3 regions of the Paenibacillus sp. sgz302191 genome follow, and region 2 is predicted to be linked to each of the others. Evidence: riboswitches for the same ligand, from Rfam matches in the RefSeq annotation. Region 2 holds a riboswitch; each other region holds the start of a gene.
The links. Region 2 has a riboswitch for cyclic di-GMP ahead of AC3G2T_RS37890 (amino acid adenylation domain-containing protein). Riboswitches for the same ligand answer to the same signal wherever they lie in the genome.

Region 1 (3,276 bases), on a different contig from region 2:
CATGAAACGCAAAAAAACTGCAGTTGTCTGCAGTTTGGCAAAGTCCGGCTGCTGTCAGGGAACAACACCAGCCTGTTTATTTTTCATATCCGTTAGGGTTGTTGAATTGCCAGCGCCAGGCGTCCGTGCACATGTCTTCAACGCCTTTCTCGGCAAGCCAGCCTAATTGCTCGCGCGCTTTCGTTGTGTCCGCATAGCACGTAGCCACATCCCCCGGCCTGCGCTCCTCGATGCTGTACGATATTACTTTTCCGGAAGCTTTTTGAAAGGCTTCGACCATTTCAAGCACGCTATAACCCCGGCCGGTACCGAGATTATACGCCTCGATCCCGCTCCTGGACAGCAGTTGTTCCAATGCTTTTAAATGCCCTTTGGCCAGATCGCTGACGTGAATATAATCCCTGACTCCGGTTCCGTCTACGGTCGGATAATCGTTCCCGTATACCCGCAGCTTTTCCAGTTTGCCGATAGCCACTTGGCTCACATACGGCATCAGATTGTTCGGCACGCCGTTCGGATCTTCCCCGATTCGTCCGCTGGGGTGCGCTCCGACCGGATTAAAATACCGCAGCAGCGATATGCTCCAGCTGTGATCCGAGATGTACAAGTCCTGCAAAATCCGCTCGATCATAAGCTTCGTTTGACCGTATGGATTCGTCGCGCCGAGCGGAAAATGTTCGTGAATCGGCACCTGCTCAGGCACCCCGTAGACAGTTGCCGAGGAGCTGAACACCAATTTGCGGACATCGTATTTTTGCATGACATTGCACAGAATTAATGTGCCGGTAATATTGTTGTGGTAGTAAGATAAAGGAAAAGAGACCGATTCCCCCACTGCCTTTAACCCCGCAAAATGGATCACCGCTTCGATCGAATGCTCGCGAAACACCTGTTCCAGCCCCGCATAGTCGAGCAAATCCAATTGATAAAACGCAAAATCCTTCCCCGTCAGCTCACGGACCCGCTCAAGCGCCTCCGGCTTGCTATTCATCAGATTGTCGACAACGACGATCTCATAACCCTTGTCAAGCAGTTCAACACAGGTATGGCTGCCAATATAACCTGCTCCGCCAGTTACTAGAATGGACATGATTTCCGTTCCTCCAATTTACGATTTCATTGCGCCGGCGCATCTGCATGCAGCCTTTTTCCAACTTAATGGATTTATGCCATTTTAGCAAATACCAAAAAAACGCCCCACCCTTCTCAAGGAAAAGGATCAGTGCGCTCCGGTAACAAATGCATGATTACACAACGACTTTGCCGGACAGGTCATTATTGGCAGCCCCGGCGTTGATGTTCGTATATTTGGTTAACCCTCTGTCCAACTGTGCGAATGACCCTAAATAAGCTTGCACTTCACCAATTGTTAACCCCAAGCTGCGAGCCTCGCGAATCATTTCTACCCAGTCTGAATCCAAGGGATTGCGTTCCATACCCAATTGCACAAATACTTTGGACATACTATTACCTCCAATGTGAAGTTTGTTTGCAAAAAACCATCTATTAACGGTTTAATAGATTGGGTCGGTTGCACCACTAACTCCACATGCTCCAGGTGCCCACATACGGCGCATGTATCAAAGTATTCCCATAATTAATTATCCAATTGCGGAATAGATCTCAAGGCCTAAGACTGAAACATTTCTCATCAACCTAAGCCTATTATACAACGACCTTCTCCTAAATTCCACCAAAAAATTTGAAAAAAAACTGCTAGGTCATTATTTTTTAGGAAAATGATACTAATGTATCCGCAATAGATAAGTAATTAGTAGGATGCTTACTTGTTGTTTTCCTGGTTTTTCTTCCATTTGCTGAATTCCAAAAATTCGCGAAACTGCTCCTTCGTTACTCCCGAATCCATCGCCTCTTTGACTAAATCCTGCCACTGGCTGTCCAGTTCTTCTAGCACTTTCGGCTGTTCTCCGTGCAGGATCAAGTCGAGCGGCACGTCAAGCGCAACCGCAATTTTTTCCAAAAATTGAATGGACGGATTTTTCTGAATATCTCTTTCCATATTGCTTAAATAAGATTTGGCGACTTCAGCCTTGGCAGCAAGCTCAGATAAGCTGAGTTTTTTTTCTAGCCGTAATCTTTGAATCCTTTTACCAATCACACTTATCATCTTCCTTTTTGCTTTATTCACCATGTTTACGCATATTATAGCAAAGTACCCCTGCCCAGACTATCGCTATATTTTCCAACCGCATACAATTTTCAGAAAAGAAAAAATGCATCTGCACAAAAATGGAGAAATAAAAGCGGTTAAACTTCTATTTGCCATTTAAGGAGATGCATTTCGAAGGCCTACCCCCGGTGTCCGGCGGGTTGCACAAAACAAACTTCGCCCGCCGGACTCTCAGCGCCGCCGTTCACTCGCCGGGGTTCGTCAAGCGCCATTTGTTAAACTCAAGGAATTCTTTAAACTGGTGCTTGTTAATACCGGATGACATAGCTTCTTTAATAAGCTGATACCATTCCTGATCCAGTTCTGCGACATTCGTTTCCGGAGCTTCTTGATCAAGAAACCTGTCTACAGGCACCTTCAGAACGGAGGCGATTTTCTCGAGAAATTGTATCGACGGGTTCTTTTGAACATCACGTTCCAAATTGCTTATATATGATTTGGCCACGCCGGCCCGCTCTGCCAGCTCGGACAGAGACAATCCCTTTTCCTTGCGAAGCTGCTGTACTCGAGTTCCTATCATCAAGATCTTCCTTTTTTTAACGATGTAATATATTCCATGCTATCTGACAGCCGCTTTGTGCCGTAATGTGCTTTTCATACAATCGATAACTCTCGTCTGCTCCTCTTCCATCATCCCGGACCCTGATGGCAAGCATAAGCCGGTGTTAAACAATTTCTCGGAAACACTTTCGTTCTCCGCATGCCGGTAATATGCCGCTCCCCCAAAAAGAGGCTGCAGATGAAGCGGTTTCCAAACCGGACGGGCTTCGATGTTTTCTGCTGTCATTGCTTCGAGTATGGATTTGACGCTTACGCCATGTTGTTCCTCATCCAGGGTGATCACGGTAAGCCATCGGTTCGACCTTGTGTTCTCCAATTCAGGCATAAATTGTATGCCCGGGATGCCGGATAGGCCCTGCCGGTACTTTTCGAAAATGGCTCTTCGAGCACTCACCCGCTCATCCAGTACGCCCAATTGCGCGCGCCCAATCCCTGCCAATACGTTGCTCATGCGATAATTAAAGCCAAGCTCCGAATGCTGGTAATGCGCGGCCGCATCCCTGGCTTGAGTGGCCAAGAAACGC
Region 2 (3,276 bases):
GATTCTTTCCTCCGGAAATCCGGGGTCGATCGGCACATAAGCTCCGCCGGCTTTCAGGATGCCGAGCATAGCGATGATCGCCCGTTCGGACCGGTTCAGCAAAATCGCGACCGGCGCGTCCGGCACAACTCCTTTTTCACGCAAAAGACGACCCAGGCGATTAGCACGTTCGTTTAATTCCCGGTAGGACATTTGTTCGCCTTCAAAGAATACGGCAGTCTGCTCGGGATTCCGTGCGGCTTGCCGCTCAAACCAGCCATGCAGCGTCATTTCCCGGTCATATCCCAGACGCGGGCTCCTTCCCTGCTGCAGCAGCCATTCCTGCTCGGCCTGCGGCAGCCATGCCAGCTCCCGGATCGCCTTCTCGGGAAAGGTCAGCGCATGGTCCAGCAAAGTCAATAGCCGGCGGTACAAAGCTTTTATTTCTTCCGGTTCGAATATTTCCGAACGATAATCCATATCGATCATGAGCATGCCCGTATCCGGCCGGTCCTTGACATGGATCGAAATATCGTTCACTTCATGCCCGCTGAACAGGGGCTCGATCATGTAAGAGAGACCTTCCTTTTCCGTCCATAACATGACCTGATATTCGAGCGATATCCCGAACAGCCGGTTCAATTGTCCATGCTTGACGCGCAAATCACTGATCAACTGGTTATAAGGATATTTCTGATGCCGGATGACCGCCAATTGATCCTTCATGATCCGTTTGGCAAAGCTGAGGAAATCCGCGTTCTCATCAACGTGAGCTCTTACCGGAATGGTGGAAACGAACATCCCGAACATCTGTTTTTCCTTTGCGTTCGTACGGTTGCCCATAAACGTCCCCAGAATCGTCTCGGTTTGCCCCGTCGCTCTCGACATATAAATATGGAGAGTGCTTAAAAACAGCGAGAGAACGCTGATCCCATGCTCCTGGCAAAACATTCCGATTTTTTCATGTAAAAAAGCGGGCACTTCTTCCGTCAATCGAATCGCATCCGTCTCGACCAAATAGGAATCCCCTCGTTTGAGAGACACGGTCTCCGGAATGGAATCGAACTGGGCATTCCAAAATTTATGGTCCTTTTGAAACCGTTCGGACTTCTCATATTCCGCTTCGCTCAAAATATATTCCACATAGGAGGGCTGGCTCGTTTGCAGGGCGTCGGTTCCTTTGACCAGCTCCAAATAGCGATCGATGAGCTGATTCCCCAGCAGCACCATGGAAATCCCGTCGGAAACGATATGATGCACTGCCGCGAAAAGCCAAATCTCCGCAGGGCCGATCTTGAAGACGATAAACCGGAACAACTCGCTATCGTAGAGCGCCATCGGCCGGCAGGCCTCCGTTTGCGCCCGTTCCGTCACGGCATCGATATCTCCCGTTTGACGAACTTCCACCCACTCGATATCAAAATCCTCGCAATCGGCAACGTACTGCCGCGGTTCGCCCGCCTCATCAAGCGCAAGCTTAAAGCGCAGCGCTTCATTGCTGTGGACCACATGACGAATGGCCCGGTTCAACATCCGGTCGTCGATCCCCGCTGCGGATTTTAATTTAACGATACCGCTCAAATTTGAAACGCTGGTTTCGGGATAAAACTGCTCGGTATACCAAATCCGTTTTTGAGCATGCGTTAATGGTAAAAAGTGCTTTTGCATAATTACTCCCCCCATCATGCGAAATAATCTCTTGGTCTTGGAAACTTTGAAAAATTTTAACACCCCAAAGCGAAAAAGGCCCACCCCGAATAAAAGGGGAGCCCCTGTTACCCGGCAACCTGTCGACCATAGCATCTCATCTCTTGTGAAAAAGTAATGCGATGCCTTAGGCCATGGCTTTGCGTCCCTACGTTTCCATAGGTTTGCCTTTGTCGAATATTTGTAGAATTTGTATTTATATAGATATATTTACTTTACATATAATAAAACACTAGGAAAGATATACTAGTTACGGTATTTTAATAAATAATTTTATTAGAGGTTACTAGTAAAATTTACCTTATTTTTTTAGGACGCTCCTAACACGAAAGGCCCGGCTTTATCCGCGCCGGTTCATATAAATTACAAGTAACCGCTTCCAATACATGAATCGACAGCGTTTTTTTCGTTTTTTCGACATCGTTCCAGACCATCTTGCAACAAAAAAATGAGAAAAGCCTCCGCCGGAACCGTCTCGTCTTGAGCGGCCCCGTCCGGAGGCTGTATGTGCTTTTGCAGTTTAAGTAGGGCGGGCGGCTGTAGTCCGCCTATCCAGGACAGCAGGCTTAAACTTTAACCGCCTGTCCGTATTTTTCGGTATGTATCGATAAAAGAGAGCACGTCGACCCGCTTCCCTCTCTTTTTTGCCAATCTCGCCATCGTTACTAGCGTTTTCCAGAACTCGTCAAGCACTGGGGACTCCAGATCGGAGCTTTGCGGCGACGGGCTTACCTGATTTTTGTACAAGCTGCCTTCGTCGGAGATAAGGTACTGAATTTGTCGTTTTTTCCATTGTTCTCCGGTTACATAACTAATCCCGATTTCCCTCATTTTTTTACGGACTGATGTCACGGGGCGGGATAGTTCTTTGGCAATAACAACGGGGGGACACTCGCTGGAAAGTCGAATAAGTTTGTCCAATTCTTGCGTAGACCACGGTTTTTTTGTCATTCGATTCAACTCCAATTCTTCATACTGTATCCTTCGTTGCCTTAAAATGGTTAATGGATTCGCGATGATTTGAGGATATCAAGCAATTGTTAGGGAAGTATGAGTTAACCATAATATTTTGGTATATTACATAACTTTTTCGATATCGTTCGCTATTTTTCTACTTCCCTGGAACTAAAATCGTCCTGATTCGGACACGTTATATAGAAGTAATTTCCAGCAACTCGGGCATATTACGGCCCTTGAAGCCCCATACTAGTCTTATTCGACTATGAGGTTTTCTACCGCGCTGCGTGTTATTGCCGATCAGAATGCCGTTCTACGCCCGCGAATATGAAAAAAGCCCTTGGCGAGCGCTCAAAAAGCGGCTTCGGCAGGGCGGAGATGGAAAACCGGGATCAATTCGTGTACGATGAAAAGGAAACAACTTCAAGACATAACCGGAGGAGAGGGTATCCGTGAAAATGACGATTCATGAATCTCAATTGTTTGTTCAAGATCTGGGCCAAAGCCAGGGAGAAGGGCTCCCGGTCATCCTGCTGCACGGGTTTCCGCTGGACCACCGGATGTGGAGCCGTCAAGCGGATGCGCTTGCCGCCGCAGGTTATAGGGCCATCATCCCGGACCTCGCCGGCATGG
Region 3 (3,276 bases), on a different contig from region 2:
GTTCATAAGGCCTGTCAGCGTATCGTGGTAAGCGAGATACACGGCCTGCTCTTCGGCCGCCTTGGCTTTCGTAACGTCGAGCAGCACCACATACTGCAGCAGATCGCCCTGCGCCTCAAAATATTTGCTCTCGGCCTTAACGTACTTTTTCGCCCCTTTGCGCGTGACGACGATATAGTCCCCCTGGATCGTTTCTTCCCCGAAACCCGGCTGGTCGAACGAACGCGAGGACTTGTGGGACTGGGGAAAAATGAACTCCTGCGCATGGCGAAGAAGCAATTCCTTCTGCGTGCATTCAAAAAGCAGCGCCGCTTGCGGATTCGCCTCTTTAATAATTCCATCCTGGTCCGTAATGATCATCGTTAACGGCGACATTTCGTACAGAGCCTGATACTTCCGTTCCAGGGAAGGCAGGAAATCATATTTGATCATGGCATATCTGAGGAAAAAAGTGAAGATAATGAGCGCGAAACTGCTTAATGCCGGAAAATTGACGCCGCTTGGCATAACAGCCGGCATTTTAAAGAATATAAACGCTATCGCCCAAACAAACGAAAAAAGGAGGCCAAGCAAAACCGTGCGCATCTGCTTTCGCTTCAAGTTCAAATCGTATTGATTTACGAACCTGAACCCTGCGGTCACGATGACGATGCAAACAACGGCCGTATACAGCGTGCTGCCCAGCATCAATGCTGTTAGGCCTGCACCGGGTTCCTGGTATTTCCAAATGCCGTTCTGGACGAAATGAACCGTTATCCATGGAGGCGGAAAAAACACCAGCGAGGCCGGAACCAACGGGCTGTAGCAGATCGCCGTCATAACCGGCCGCGGAGTCGATTGAAATCCCTCCGTCAGCCTGAAGCAAAAATGCATCGTCAGACACATGATGATGAAAGCCGGAAAATAAAACAGCAGCAGCGCGATTCGGCCCGCGTATTGGATCGGGGCGATACTGAACAGCAAATTCCCGATGAAAAACAGCATGGTGGCAAGGAAAAAACAGGCCGCGATTTTATTCAGCCCGTTGTACCGGTTTCGCTGATAAATTTCGATCATCATGTAGAGCAACAAGAGAATTGGTACTATGTACAGGAGTATGGACACTAAATAAGCGATCATGAAGCACACCTCATTATCTTGTTAGTCCGTCATAAACGACCAAAAAAAAAAGAAACCTTGCTTTAAGGTTCCTTCTCAGCGGCCTAAAGCGGAAACTGGCTGGCATACGATGTGAATCCTTTTCGTGTAGCCCCTATAGCTTTGCGTCCTTGGCTTTCGCCAAGTTTGCCTTTATCTCTTTAAGAAATATTTAAATTGGTGAATGATAGGTCTAAGTTCCTAGTTATTTTATATCACGTATCACCAAATTTCGTCAATAAAATCCTTAATTATGAAATATCTGGTGCTATCGGCTCCTCGGATGGCTGCTTACTTTTCGGCCCCCCCGCCGACAATCCGCCAAAATCCGACAACGGAGGAGCTATGAACGCCCCCTTTTCGTTAAAGGAAAAAGAGGCCTTCCTTAGCCTATTGTCACAAGCTAATCAGAACCTCTTCTTCAAAGCGCCCTCGGCGCTGCAAGCCGGCAGTCAGACCCAGTCAGACCTCTATTTTGCCGAATGGTCAGGCTTGCAGCTCGGCGGCGGGAACGGCTTCGGCTTCTTTTTTCGATAACACTTCCTTCTTCAGAAACCAGCAGATAACAAAAGCCGCGATCATAAAGCCTAAAGCGATGATAAAAATGCTCTGGAACGAATTCACAAATACCGCTTGAATCTTCGTTACCAGATCGGCGGATATCCCCGCGGGAATTCCCCCTGTCTCGATATGATCCGCCATGCCCGGAGGAAGCTGGCCGGCCAACCCGGCAACGCCGGTTTTGATTTTGTTAGCGAGCAGGCTGCCGAAGACGCTTAATCCGATTGTCGCTCCAAGCGACTGGAACAGCTGAACGGTTCCGAGCGCTACGCCGCTGTTCTCCTTGGCGACGGATTCCTGAACGATCAGGTTATCTCCTCCGAATAAAGCCCCGATACCGAGTCCTAACAGGACAAAGGTAACAATGATGTACAGCGGCGTTGTCGCAGCATGAACCTGAGACAGCAAACCGACGCCGACGATCGGCAGCAAGAAGCAGACGATAAACAAGTTCCGGTACGGAATCCGGGTAATCAGAAATCCGTTCAGGATACTCGAAGGAATCGCCCCGGCCATAAACGCCAGCGTCAAATATCCGGCAGCGGTTGGACTTAGGCCCATCACGTTCTGAGAGAAAAACGGGAACGCCGCTATTCCGCCCATCAATCCAAGCATTACGATAAACACAAGCAGCGACAATACGACCACATTGCGGTTGCGGAACAACGACAGCGGTATAATCGGTTCCGCCGTTCTGGATTCAATCCTTATAAAGAGGGCGATAAACAGGGCCGAAAGCGCAAGCAGCCCTATGATCAGCGGAGATGACCAGGACAAGCCCCGATTGTCGATCAGCACCGGCGCAAGCAGAAGGGAAAGCAGCGCCAGCACGAGCGCAGACGCCCCCATCCAGTCGATGGACCGCTTCTCCTCCCCTTTGGATTCGCGCATTCCTACGAATATCACCGACGCTGCAAGTATCCCGACCGGGATGTTGATCAGGAACACCCAATGCCAATTAAGATGATCCACGAAATAACCGCCCAGCGTCGGTCCCAGCAGTTGTGGAATGATCATCATCGGCCCGAACAGGCTCTGAATTTTGGCGCGCTGCTCCAGCGGGTACGTATCGCCTATAATTACCAATGCCAACGGCATCAGCCCGCCGGCGCCTATTCCTTGGATTCCCCTGCCGATCAGCAGAACGGTCATGCTGTCCGCAAATCCGCAAATGATGGAACCGAGAGAAAACAAAGCCATGCAGCTTAAATAAACGCGTTTGCGCCCGTACAAATCCGCCAGCTTTCCTAAAATGGGCATAAATATGGTCACGGCAAGCATGTATACCCCCGCCACCCAGCCGTAAAGCGACAATCCTTGCAGCTCGCGGATGATCGTCGGCATAGCCGTCGATACGACCGTTTCGTCCAGCTCGGCAAAAATAAGCCCGAGAAGCAGGCCGATCAGCACGAGTGATCTGTTATTTTCCTTCATTGTTCAATACCTCTCTTCTATTCCTTAACTATTGCCATCATAAGCGCTTTTCAAGCTTGCTGAAACCGGCCGCGGATGCATCACCGCCTCCATCCCGAGGCGGATTTACGGATAAAAAAACCGTGCTGCAGCCAACGGCGCATG

Region 1: another riboswitch for cyclic di-GMP. It lies ahead of AC3G2T_RS14105 (anti-repressor SinI family protein); the one in region 2 lies ahead of AC3G2T_RS37890 (amino acid adenylation domain-containing protein).
Region 3: another riboswitch for cyclic di-GMP. It lies ahead of AC3G2T_RS00205 (EAL domain-containing protein); the one in region 2 lies ahead of AC3G2T_RS37890 (amino acid adenylation domain-containing protein).

The regions. Positions count from the first base shown of each region.
Region 1 is NZ_JBYLHY010000008.1:150,136-153,411, reverse strand. Features, by position in the region: gene galE (UDP-glucose 4-epimerase GalE) at 77-1,090, opposite strand; gene AC3G2T_RS14105 (anti-repressor SinI family protein) at 1,248-1,463, opposite strand; cyclic di-GMP riboswitch class II at 1,517-1,600, opposite strand; gene AC3G2T_RS14100 (helix-turn-helix domain-containing protein) at 1,784-2,119, opposite strand; gene AC3G2T_RS14095 (helix-turn-helix domain-containing protein) at 2,376-2,711, opposite strand; gene AC3G2T_RS14090 (DegT/DnrJ/EryC1/StrS family aminotransferase) at 2,751-3,276, opposite strand, start outside.
Region 2 is NZ_JBYLHY010000058.1:12,017-15,292, reverse strand. Features, by position in the region: partial or broken gene AC3G2T_RS37890 (amino acid adenylation domain-containing protein) at 1-1,647, opposite strand, end outside; cyclic di-GMP riboswitch class I at 1,758-1,865, opposite strand; gene AC3G2T_RS37885 (hypothetical protein) at 2,260-2,637, opposite strand; gene AC3G2T_RS37880 (alpha/beta fold hydrolase) at 3,102-3,276, shown strand, end outside.
Region 3 is NZ_JBYLHY010000001.1:41,045-44,320, reverse strand. Features, by position in the region: gene AC3G2T_RS00205 (EAL domain-containing protein) at 1-1,119, opposite strand, end outside; cyclic di-GMP riboswitch class I at 1,207-1,299, opposite strand; gene AC3G2T_RS00200 (hypothetical protein) at 1,315-1,674, shown strand; gene AC3G2T_RS00195 (MDR family MFS transporter) at 1,624-3,132, opposite strand.